3 regions of the Paenisporosarcina sp. P4_B8 genome follow, and region 2 is predicted to be linked to each of the others. Evidence: riboswitches for the same ligand, from Rfam matches in the RefSeq annotation. Region 2 holds a riboswitch; each other region holds the start of a gene.
What was found. Region 2 has a riboswitch for thiamine pyrophosphate ahead of tenA (thiaminase II). Riboswitches for the same ligand answer to the same signal wherever they lie in the genome.

Region 1: another riboswitch for thiamine pyrophosphate. It lies ahead of thiT (energy-coupled thiamine transporter ThiT); the one in region 2 lies ahead of tenA (thiaminase II).
Region 3: another riboswitch for thiamine pyrophosphate. It lies ahead of tenA (thiaminase II); the one in region 2 lies ahead of tenA (thiaminase II).

Annotation. Positions count from the first base shown of each region.
Region 1 covers NZ_JBFUHX010000006.1:129,083-133,371, reverse strand. Annotated here, with positions in the region: gene AC1DSK_RS08030 (TspO/MBR family protein) at 74-805, shown strand; gene map (type I methionyl aminopeptidase) at 826-1,575, opposite strand; gene thiT (energy-coupled thiamine transporter ThiT) at 1,833-2,402, opposite strand; TPP riboswitch at 2,499-2,603, opposite strand; gene AC1DSK_RS08015 (M20 family metallopeptidase) at 2,739-3,809, shown strand; gene AC1DSK_RS08010 (magnetosome magnetite crystal formation protein family) at 3,868-4,221, shown strand.
Region 2 covers NZ_JBFUHX010000004.1:164,840-169,128, forward strand. Annotated here, with positions in the region: gene AC1DSK_RS06050 (ABC transporter ATP-binding protein) at 1-394, opposite strand, end outside; gene AC1DSK_RS06055 (ABC transporter permease) at 396-1,430, opposite strand; TPP riboswitch at 1,699-1,837, shown strand; gene tenA (thiaminase II) at 1,968-2,654, shown strand; gene tenI (thiazole tautomerase TenI) at 3,088-3,699, shown strand; gene thiO (glycine oxidase ThiO) at 3,734-4,289, shown strand, end outside.
Region 3 covers NZ_JBFUHX010000006.1:72,729-77,017, reverse strand. Annotated here, with positions in the region: gene thiE (thiamine phosphate synthase) at 1-45, opposite strand, end outside; gene thiD (bifunctional hydroxymethylpyrimidine kinase/phosphomethylpyrimidine kinase) at 35-859, opposite strand; gene thiM (hydroxyethylthiazole kinase) at 856-1,611, opposite strand; gene tenA (thiaminase II) at 1,601-2,281, opposite strand; TPP riboswitch at 2,350-2,446, opposite strand; TPP riboswitch at 2,511-2,609, opposite strand; gene AC1DSK_RS07705 (GNAT family N-acetyltransferase) at 2,729-3,166, opposite strand; gene AC1DSK_RS07700 (AAA family ATPase) at 3,229-3,771, opposite strand; gene AC1DSK_RS07695 (erythromycin esterase family protein) at 3,940-4,289, opposite strand, start outside.

The sequences.
Region 1 (4,289 bases), on a different contig from region 2:
AGGAATTTTTGGTAAATAGAAATTTGTTGTTGCTTTGGACTGACGTTATACTAATATATAGGAGGTGAATGCTGTGGTTCGTTTCGCACTAATGGTCATCGCACTGATTGGTGTGATTACTTTCAATGCATTGGCAAATATTTTACCAATTAACAATCAAACAACTGGTGAAATTTCCAATCGTCTTCCTGTACTATTTACACCGGCCGGCTATGTATTTTCAATTTGGTCCGTTATTTATGTATTGATGATCATTTGGTTGATAGGCATGTGGAAGAAGAGTAAAGATATAGACGCTACCTATATAAAGCGCTCAAATCTGTTTATCATCAGTTGCATTTTTAATGTGGCATGGATTTATTTATGGCATTATGAATATTTCTTATTTACGGTTGTCGTGATGATTGCATTCCTAATTACACTAATTTTACTTTATCGTACTTATCCAGTATCCGATAACCTTCTTACTGGTCGCTTACCAATATCAATTTATTTGGGATGGATCAGTGTTGCAACGATTACGAATATTAGTTATGTCCTAACTCTATATCAGTGGAATGGATGGGGATTGAGTGACCCCCTGTGGGCAGTCATCATGATGACTGTTGGAACAGCACTCGCACTACATATTCGTTTCCACCATTTTGATATCGCATATGTATTTGTCTTTATTTGGGCTTATATCGGAATTGCGGTCCGAAATGGTTTCGAAGAACTTCTTGTCTCTACAGCTGCTCTTTTCTTATGTGCAGTCATGCTAGCGGGCATCCTATTTATTAAAAAAAGACCAACTGCGCGTTCATAGCAGTTGGTCTTTCGCATTATTTAATCGATTTTCGTAATAAGAATTGGCGCATCTTTAGTAACGATGACCGTATGTTCAATCTGTGCAACTAATGATTTATCCGGAGTCAAGAAAGTCCAACCGTCACCAGACTCCACGATATGTTCCGCTTTTTCTGAAATGAACGGCTCAACTGCCAAAACCATACCTTCTTTTAAGATGGTAGGTTCCCATGCATCAAAGTAATTCAAAATATGCTGGGGTGCTTCATGAAGAGATTTTCCGATACCATGTCCAGTTAAGTTCATAATGACAGTTAATCCATTTTGCTTCGCTTCACGTTCCACCGCTTTGCCGATTTGATTTAACCGAGCACCAGCCTTTACTTTCAACATTGCACGGTTAAATGCACTTTCAGCTACTGTACATAGCTTTTCTTTCTTCGCGTAGCCTTCACCCACTACAAATGAAATTCCCGTATCTGCGAAATAGCCATTAAATGATCCGGATACGTCGATGTTCACTAGGTCTCCATCTTTGATGACACGTGAACCGGGAATGCCATGAGCAACTTCTTCATTGACACTGATGCATGTAAATCCAGGGAAATCGTATTCCCCTTTAGGACCAGAAATAGCTCCTTTTTCTTTAAACATACGGCCAGCGATCTCATCAAGTTCTTTTGTCGTGACACCTGGTTTTGTTGCATCTCGCATTACATCGCGAATTTCTGCAACGATGCGACCGATAGTTTTTAACGACTCAAAGTCTTCAGTAGTTTTTGCAATCATATTCGTTAAACCCTTTCTTCCTCAAATTATCTACCCCATACTATACCACAAGAAAAGATGCTTTCCCATTTACCAAAATCATTCTGAACATTTGGTAAACCTCTAGTAAAGTATGCGCGATAGAGGAATTGCGTCATCGGCCGAATTTTAAAAACAACCCATACAGGGTTTATACATGGTTTTTGTTCATTCAAAACCAATTCTGTCCATTTGCTACAAACATAGATGATTCCACTCAATAAAGACACACCTATAAATCAAACATTATTGCGATGTTCAATAAGACGTGGTGCAGCAACGAAAATGATGGAGCACACAATTGCTGTCAAAATAATGGAAGGAATCATATAACCGCCGTTATATACGAGCGAATAAATCCAAACGTTCTTGCCTTCTGCAGCTTCTGAAAAGAAAATAACTCCTGCGATTACATGTGTAAAGAACCGGAAGAGCCCACCAAAAACAGCTCCCAATACGATATAAGTAATCATTTTTCCTTTACGCTGCTCATTTTTTGCTTGTATTACTTTATGTCTGACAAGTGCTGCTAAGCCAACAACTGTGAACGCAACGAAATAATCCAGGAAACCTTGGGCAGGATATAAAATATAAGCTCTTCCCGCTAAAATTTGAAGGACCCCAATAATCAGACCCGTGCTCAAACCTCCCGCAAGCCCCCATCGAATAGCCATCAATACGATTGGTACCATGACAAGACTAATAGATCCGCCCTGGAACCATAAGTTAATAGAAAGCATATCCAATACCAATCCGATTCCTGCAAAAATAGCCACTTCAATTAATAATAACAACTTACTTCGATTCATCTTTCTTCCTCCTTTTGCGATGTACTGCAAATCGCATGTCAGGGTGAAAAAAACCATAAAAAAACGACCTCAGGGACAGAGCCTGACGTCGTTGGAGTCGGTTTCTATCCACATCCCTGCGCAAGCATTAACTTACAGGTTCAAAGGGTTAGAACGTTCCTCGCTCACTCTCAGCCATTACAGGCTCCCCTTGTGGTAAATACATCTAATTTTGATATTACGGGTTAATTGTAACTAAAGAGGGAAAGAGAAGCAAGAGGGTTTCGTTTGTTCTGTGACTTTTGGAACAGCTGTATGTATACTGAATATAAAAATTTAATGAGGATGTGAAGTTATATGATCGAGTTATTGAAAAATTTGGTAGCAATTAAAAGTGATACAGAAGAAGGTGCCAACGAAGCACTTCGATTTTGTTCAAAATGGCTCGATAGTCATGAAATAACACATGAAGTTCTTGAAAATGAAGGCCGATTGATGATTCACGCTGAAATCGGACAAGGTCTCACAACCATCGTATGGAATGGCCATGTGGATGTAGTACCTGGAAAAATCGAGCAATTCAATCCCGTTATCGAAGGCGACCGCTTGTATGGTCGTGGATCCGCAGATATGAAAGCTGGAGTGGCAGCCATGATGGAAGCGTTCCGACGTACTTATTCTGCAAGGGAAGAACTTAAGCAACGCATTGTTTTACATATTGTAACGGATGAAGAAACGGGTGGAAGTAAAACATCCGGTCATCTTGTAGAAATTGGTCGCTCAGGTGACTTTGTCATTTGCGGAGAACCAACTCACCTGAAACTTAGTGTTCAATCGAAAGGAATTCTGCATGCGGATGTCACTTTATTCGGAAAAGCTGCCCACGGATCCCGTCCATGGGAAGGAACGAATGCCATTGAAGCAGCCTTTAAATTTAATGAACAATTAAAGACACTACCATTTACGAAAGCAAGCAATCCATATTACGAATATCCTTCCATTAACTTGGCTAAAATCCAGGCGGGCGATCGATATAATGTCGTACCTGATGAATGCCTAGTTAACTACGATATTCGCTTTGTGCCAGGACAAAAATGGGAAGATATTATTGAAGAAATGACTGAACTTGCTCAATCTATTAACCCCAAAAACATTGTCAAACCTGGCGGTAAAACACCCGCCATTACAACTACCGAAGATAATGCTTTTGTTCAATCTCTTGCTGGTGTTATAGCACAAGTAACACAAAAAGAGGCTGTGTTATTCGGGCAGCATGGAGCTGCGGATACACGTTACTATGCAAAAACTGGTGCTGGAGCAATTGAGTTCGGACCAAGCGGAGACGACTGGCACGGACCAGGAGAGTATGTATTGATATCATCCGTTGAGCAATATGCAGACATTTTAACGAAATATGCATTGATTTGAAACCTCTATTAATGTTGTAACGTATTAAATGGCAGTAAGCATTAAAGGAGGAGTATTAATGGATAATCAACGTATATTATCCGCTTTGTGTTATTTCAGTATTTTATTCGCTCCATTCTTATTGCCATTAATCGTATATTTCGTTTCACCGACAGCTGAGGTTAAGTATCATGCGAAACGCTCTCTTCTGTCACACTTGATTCCCGTGGTGCTCGGAATTGTCGGGTTCATTGTATTAGTGATTGGTTCAATCGCAGTATTCAGCACGACAGTTGATGGCACTGTAGAGCCTAGCACATCATTTAACTTCCTGACTGCAGGACTTCCTTTCTTGTTTATTGCAGTGTACGGTATTCTTTATCTTATTGTACTGATCTGGAATATCATCCAAGGAATTAAAGTACTGCAATAGGTTTACCTTAGGCTCTTTACGGGAATTAAATTAATATTCAATACTGACAGGAGCGATACACATGAGAA
Region 2 (4,289 bases):
ATTTAAGTATTTGTGCAACTTCCTCTTTTTGTTTCTTTTTTTTCATCTTTGTTTCCGAAACGTCGAGCATCAGCATCAGTTGTTCTTCTACAGTGAGAAAAGGAACAAGATGAGAGGATTGAAAGACAAATCCGAACTCACTTGCCCGGATTTTTCGAATTTGCTCCTGACTCAACTTAGACAAATCTTTCCCATCGAATAGAATCTGACCATGCGTTGCGCGTTGAAGACCGGCGGCTATTGTAAGTATCGTACTTTTACCAGAACCAGATGCTCCAACTAAAGCTGTTATTTCCCCTTGTTGAAGAGAAAGATTGATTCCTTTTAATACTTGCTCTTCTACGTCCCCATTTCTAAACGTTTTTTTGACATCATCAATTGTGAATACAGTCATATTAAACCTCTCCTTGTTGAATCGCTTGTAGTGGCTCGACTTTTTTAATTTGGATACCCGATAGCGTAGCGCCAACAAATCCGATGACCACGAATATGAGTGATAATTGAACCGTTGTTTGAAGGGTTAAACTAAAAGGCATTCCTTCAGGTGCAATCATTGTGAAAGCTTGGCTCAATGCAACTGATAATGTTAGTGCAATTGCAGTAATAAATAGCATCTGTGACCACATCATCCCAAATAATTGACTTGTTTTAACTCCAAGTGCTTTCAAAATCCCGTATAGTCCTATTTTTTGAACGTTCATCATGTAGAAGAATATCGCGAACAACATCCCGCTGATGACGACTAAAAACCATACAATCATATTGAGCGACATCTGTTCTGCGCTATAACTTGGAATCGTATTGAGAAATTCTTTGTTTGAAAATGATTGTAATCCGTCAATTGCATGCTCCTTATCATTTCCAGGTACAAATACCAATTGCATATCTTCCACACCGTAGATTTCTTTGTAGTTTTCCATATTGATATAAGCGACAGGTGCGTGGCTATATTTCTTTTGATCGACAAAGCCTTTTACTTTAAATTCACCGCTGAACTGATTGTTCGTTATGGTATCTCCGACATTTATGCCGTCTTCTTCTAATGAACTATCTAATATGATTTCTCCTTCTCCAACTTTTTCAAATAACTTCGAATCAGTTGAAGTAACAAAGGCAACGCTATGTTGTTTGTCGTCTGCATCGTTCACAAATCCCATCTGAATTGAAAGTGCCGCTGCATCCTTCTGGTTATTTATTGCTTTGTCTTGTAAATTTTCATCTATTTTCGAAAGATTATAGGTTTCATTTGCTTCGTCATTCATATAAAATTGACCATTTGGCAGATCTTTTATTAAAGCCGCATTATCTTGAGATAAACCATTCGATAATCCAGAAATGATAAACGTTAAAAAACTAACAAGAAATATAATTGATCCTAATATGATAAATTTTGCTTTACTCTTCCTAATTTCTTTCCATGCAATATTCATCTTTTACGCCTCCGTTTTTTATGATAACTAGAGTATATTAGTGTTAAGTGAACGGAATATGAACTGAAGATTACATCGTAAAACGACTGTCAAATACTTTTTCTTTTCGGGATGCAGAGGAATTTATCAGGATGGTTACTGTGGCGACTTGTGCATGTATACTCAAAAACTGGCTATCATGTTTACGTAGAAAAATGCATTAAATTTATTTTTGGATTGATAAGTAATTAATTCGTGTTATGATGTTCATGTACAACTGAATAGTAATATCTTCCACTAGGGGGACCTTGCAATTGATAAATGGAAATCATTTATTCATAAATAAAGGTTGAGATTAAAGTAATGCTTTAAGACCCTTAGAACCTGATCTGGTTTATACCAGCGTAGGGAAGTGGAGTTGCGGAGCAGTATGTTTTTTTACTATTTTTCCAATACAACCACTTTCTTATGTTTGTTAAGAGAGTGGTTTTTTATTTGCCCTAAATTTGGCGGAAGTGATTCGATTCAGTTGAGAAAAACTTTTTTGGAGGTTGTTTTATGACATTTTCAAAGCTTTTAAGAGAAGAATCAGATCACATTTGGGAAGCAAGCTTTCATCATCCGTTCGTTACAGGAATTGGGGATGGGACATTGTCTTTAGAGTGTTTCCGTTATTACGTTATGCAGGATGCATACTACTTGTCCCACTTTGCAAAGGTTCAAGCTTTGGGTGCAGCAAGAGCTAATGATTTTGAAACAACGAGTAAAATGGCAGCTCATGCACAAGCCACATATGAAGCAGAATTATCGCTGCATAAGAATTTTTCACGTCGACTCGGAATAACAGAAGAAGAACAAGCAAATTTCAAGCCTTCGCCTACTGCGTATGCTTACACATCCCATTTGTATCGTGCAGCATATCACGGACATTTAGGCGATATTATCGCAGCCATTTTACCTTGTTATTGGCTTTATTTTGAAATCGGCGAGAGACTTCAGTCGTGTACTCCTGAAGAACCGATTTACCAAGAATGGATTGCTGCATATGGTGGTGAATGGTTTAGAGCGAAAGTCGAGGAACAAATTAATAGACTAGACAAGCTTGCTGAAACAGTAACTGCTGAGGACCGCGAACGGATGAAAGAACATTTTATCATTAGTAGCCAATACGAATATTCATTTTGGGAAATGGCCCATACATTAGAAAAATGGCCAGCTCAAAAAGAAGTAGTAAGTTACACATAGAAAAATGTAGTTGGCGTAGGGAAGTGGAAATAGCTATTAAAATATTTCGGATATCAGTATAAGAAAAGACATCAGTTTGCACCATTGTGGGTGCAAACTGTGTTTTTCTAGCACTGATAGCTATTAAAATATTTCGGATATCAGTATAAGAAAAGACATCAGTCTGCACCATTGTGGCTGCAAACTGTGTTTTTCTAGCACTGATAGCTATTAAAATATTTCGGATATCAGTATAAGAAAAGACATCAGTTCGCACCATTGTGGGTGCAAACTGTGTTTTTCTAGCACTGATAGCTATTAAAATATTTTGGATATCAGTATAAGAAAAGACATCAGTTCGCACCATTGTAGGTACAAACTGTGTTTTTCTAATTTAATTTACGTTTAGTTTATAAGGCAATCAACTTTAGGCTTTTGAAAGGGGATAAAGAGTATGGATCATGCAAAACTACATGTCATATCAACTGGAAGCCAGAAGCCAGAGCAATTAGCAGAAATAGCTGGGGCGATCCATCCATATATCGATGCCATCCATATTCGAGAGAAGTCGAAAACAGCCATAGAAATCTACAGATTAGTGAGTTTATTAACGGACAATAAAGTCCCGTTATCTAAAATAATTATCAACGATCGACTAGATGTGGCCTATGTGTCAAAGGTTGGAGGAGTTCAACTCGCCTATCATTCTATACCAGCTGATATTGTGAAAATACAGTTTCCAAGTTTAAGAGTTGGTTGTTCGGTTCATTCAATTGATGAGGCTCATATTGCACAAGAACAAGGTGCAGATTATGTGATTTTCGGACATGTTTTCCCCACACAATCAAAGCCGGGATTAGTTTCAAAGGGTTTAGAGCAATTAGCCACCGTCTCACATTCAGTTACTATTCCCGTATTTGCAATAGGCGGTATAAAACCGCTAAACGTTCGGGAAGTAATCGAAGCTGGGGCGAGTGGTATTGCTGTGATGTCAGGAATATTAGAAGCTGATAATCCGTTAGAGGCAGCAAAGGAATATTATCAAAAGCTAACGTCTAACAATTGACATAATAATTTTCCAGGGAAAAAGGGGGGATTTGATGAGATATCAGTATGATGCAATCGTGGTGGGCGGTGGAGTTATTGGGGGATCCATCGCTTATAATCTTGCCAAAAGAGGGATTAAGGTACTTTTGTTGGAAAAAGATCGACTTGCAAGTAAATCATCTGGAGCCGCTGCTGGAATGTTGGCCGCTCAAGCAGAATTGGATGGAGTGGGACCACTTTTTCAATTAGCTAGAAAAAGCAGAGCGATGTTTACAAGACTAGCAGATGAAATAAAAGGGACCAGTGGAATAGATATTGAACTCATAAATAAAGGCATGCTAAAGGTTGCCATTAATGAACAGGAACAACAGGAATATAAGAGATTCATTGCAATCCAGAGACAAAGTGGAGATCAAGCTGATTGGCTTACAGCTGAAGAGGTAAGAGAAAAAGAGCCTGCATTATCTCAAGATATTATTGGAGCAATGCTTCTTGATAAAGATGGGCATGTAGAAGCCCCCCAGTTAACTTTAGGGTTATTAAAGTCTGCAGCAGTACTTGGTGTGGTAATAAAAGAATACGTGGAAGTTTATGACTTTCAGTTCACGA
Region 3 (4,289 bases), on a different contig from region 2:
GGGTGTACCCATTATGAGGTATACTGCCAAATCTTTACGGTTCAATGATGGTCACCTCACAAATTGCTTTTAATTGCTTATAAGCGAAATGGTTGGTCGGTCCGTGTCCATGGCCGATACCAAGAGGATTCTCGAGAGCCAGCTGGACAAATTTTTTCGCTTCGACCAAAGCTTCCTTCAAAGGAATTCCTTGTCCCAAAAATGCAGTCAATGCGGCAGAAAACGTACAGCCCGTTCCATGTGTATGCTTGGTGTCGATACGAGCAGATACCATTTTGAAGCTTGTCCCATCGGCCATAAAGACTGTATCAGTTGCCGTATCCCTTTCTTCTAGATGACCGCCCTTCATGACCACGCAATTGACACCCATTCCCAAAATCTCTTTAGCTGCTCTTTGCATATCCGACTCCGATTGGATTTCCAAACCGGCCAGCACCTCGGCTTCTGGAATATTTGGGGTTAATACTGTTGCAAGTGGTAAAAGTTTAGTCTGTAAAGCTTCCACTGCTTCATTCTGCAAAAGATTTGCCCCTCCTTTGGCAATCATCACGGGATCAACGACAAGTTGCACATTTTTTTCTCGCAAATTATTTGCTACTTCTTCAATGATTTCTGTTGAAAAGAGCATGCCTGTTTTGACTGCTTGGATGGGCATATCCTTAAAGACAACATCTATTTGTTGTGCCACGAAATCGGGTGATGCTGGAAAGATCCCTTCTACACCCAGCGTATTTTGAGCAGTCAGCGCTGTAATCGCGGACGTACCAAATACGCCAAGTTCCTGAAATGTTTTCAAATCGGCTTGTATACCGGCTCCGCCCCCACTATCCGAGCCTGCTATCGTCATGACAATGTTCATTTTCCTTCACCTTTGGAATAGAGATGCAAAGCATTTAGTACTTCAGTCTGGAAAGAACCAAGAAGTTGTGTCTGAGACGATGTTTGCTCGGATATTTGTTTATAAGCTTGAAGGAGATTGCGTAAGTTGAGGAGGGCCTCTCCATCCAAACTTAAAGCCGCGGTGCAAATTGCACTCAACAAACACCCAGTACCGGTTATCTCTGTCATTCGTTCATGCCCGCCAGTTATCCAAAATTCTTTGTTTCCATCGGTTATATAATCCGAAGCGCCGGTCACAGCTACGATACAATTCCAATCCTTCGCTACTTGCTTGGCAACGTCCGCGATGTCCATGTCGCCTTCTCCACTGTCCACTCCTTTTGACTGCCACGAAACACCTGCGATTGCAGCCAGTTCACCTGCATTACATCTGATTAAATTAAACCGAACTTGTTCCAGCAAATCCCTAACTGCCTGTTTGCGAAATGATGTAGCTCCTACGCCTACCGGATCCAAAACAACGGGTGTACCAAGTTCATTCGCTTTTTTACCAGCCAGAAGCATCGCTTCTTGCGTTCGTGTATTGATTGTGCCGATATTAATTAATAGAGCCGAGGAAATGGCAACCATTTCTTCTACTTCTGATATTTCATCCGCCATGACCGGTGACGCACCGATTGCTAGCAACCCATTCGCGGTAAAGTTCGCCACGACATAGTTTGTCATGCAGTGAACGAGAGGCTTTTTTTGACGTATTTGTTCAATAGGCATAGACTTTCACCTCGTTTTCCCAGTTCTCAAGTGTCCAAGGCATTTCCCAGAATTTCCACTCGTAATAGCAGCTCTTAGCAAAATGACCTTTCAGCACACTTCTCTTATTCGGATTTTCCTCTGCATATCGATTCATCATTTGCATTTGATGCTCGATTTTTTCTTTGTAACCTGGTGCACTATACATGGCAATCCAATCTTCATAAGCTTTGACACCTGGTTTAGCGTCTTTATACTTCTCCCCGATTTCCTGATAGAGCCATGGACAAGGGAACATGGCGGCAAACGCTTCTGCTACATCCCCGTTATGAGCTGCATTGTACATATGCGATACGTAGTTGTAGGCAGCCGGAGCAGGTTCAAAGTGTGCTTCCATTTCCTCCGTAATACCGAGCTCTTTGAAAACAGTTCGGTGCAAATCAAGCTCGGCTTCATTGATGTAGCGGGCAGATTCTAAAAAGAATGCTATGTCTTCATTCGTTTCAGCCTTCGTGGCGGCAATCGCCAGCACCTTTGTGTAGTGCTTTAAATAATAGGCGTCCTGCATCATGTAGTACGCAAATTTCTCAAGTGGCAATGTCCCGTCCACCAGTCCCATTACAAAGGGGTGATCAAAACTGCCTTGCCAATAAAGATCCGTTTCTTTTCGTACTTCTTCACAAAATGTCATTACTAGTCCTCCTTCTTTGGATGGACGCAAGTGCAAAAAACGCCCTTTTGCGTATGACAAAAGAGCGTTTCTGATGAAACATTGCTCCCTACGTCAGTGTTAACTGTCAGGTTCCAAGGGTCAGGTTTTAACCTTCTCAACTAAAAAGTCCCCCCGCAATTAAAATATTGAATTAGAAACAAAAAAGCCCTCCATAATGGAGAGCTACAGTACAAAACAAAAGCGTTAAACCGCTATGTACTTTGCTCCCTACGTTCGTCTTAACGAACAGGTTCAAAGGGTCAGGTTTTAACCTTCTCAACGCCAATGCGTCCCCCCGCAACTATTTTAATTACTTACATACTAGCACACTATCAGGAAATCTCAAGAATAGTAGTGAGTAATTTCAGTTTCCATCAAGAATGAAAAAACCCTTCAACTCCTTCAAAGAACTCATTTCATCATCGTTTACAATTTTTTTCTGAACGAAAAACACCATTTATCATAATCCATTCTGTCTTCATAGAATCTATGAGCATCGGTTCTTTGGATTCCCGATTCCAGTGCTACATATTCGGCACCATTTTCTTTTGCCCACTCATGTATGAACTCCAACAATGTCTCTCCATACCCAAGCGAACGTTTAGAGACGTCCGTAACTAAATCATAAATATAAACGTGACGGCCGCTATAAAAATTCGTTCTCAAGCTTACGCCTGCCAAAGCTACGATTTGATTTTGAGCAAATAAGGCAAAAAGTCGATATCCGTCTTGTGTCATTTGCCCGAGCAAATCATGAAAAGACTCCATCGTCAAATCCAATCTTAACTGTTTCATTAGTGGAAATGCACATTCGAATTGTTCTGGTTTGGTTAGTTCTAAGATTTTATGGATTGAATCATCCATCGTCATTCCTCCGTCAAAATTAGTTTCCGTCACATGTCCCCATGTACCACAAAAGTCTTCATCTATTTAACAGCTTCTACTATTTTTAGTTTTTCCTTTATGGTTTGAACAATCGTATGTACTGGGACATTCTCCGTGTTGATGTAATCTCCAAAATAATGTTCTTTATATGCTTTCAGGCATTTGAATGTTTGTTGGAAACACCAATTTCCTTCTTCTTCCCCACGTTCCCTAAGTCTATCGAAAATAGTTTCCTGATTTGCTGTTAAACAAAAATGGGTTGTTTGTTCATCAATCTTCTTAAATCCATCGAATATGTAATTAAAATATTCTACTTTCCGAATAGTCATTGGAACAATTAAGTTCACTTTATACTGTGCGATTAAGTGATCAGCTACGGTAACGGTTAATTGTTTCCAAAGCTCCAAATCCTGAAAATCTCCTGTTTTTGCTTCAAGAGCCATAACATCTACTGGGAGAATTTTTCCTAACAAACTACCTATTTCTTCCGGATCAAAAATCATACTATTTTCGACTTCTTTCTGTAGTTCATTGGAAACAGTGGTCTTCCCCACTCCAAATGCTCCATTTATCATGATAATCATTCGTCCACCAGTCCTTTTCCTTTAGTTTCATCCTTCTACAAGCATTAAATATTTCTTAAGTTGTTGATTGTACATAATTAATTATTGTTACATTTTACCATTATTTCATTATTGAATTAAATAACGAAAACAAAAAAACACCGCAAATGCGGTGCAATTAGTGAGTGATTATGGATTGTCATGCTCAATTGGAGTAAGGGCTTTGGTTTCGTCCAGATAAATGAAAGCGTCGTAGCGACTTCCCATTTTTGAAGATACATAATTCCCGTAAGCCTCGAACTCAGGATTATAAACCACACCAATTGCCCGATGACCAATCCATTCATCAAACAGGTGGCGATTGTCATCATCGAAAATTAATAACTTATTAAATTCACCAGCTGCATGCATAGCGTATTCCCATGATTTTTTCATAGCTGGTGGCACGACCATTATTTCATATGGGTTTGCCCACTGGTCAGCTGCGATCACTGTTCCCTTGTATGTGCCAAACCCGACAGCGAAGACATTTTCTTTTC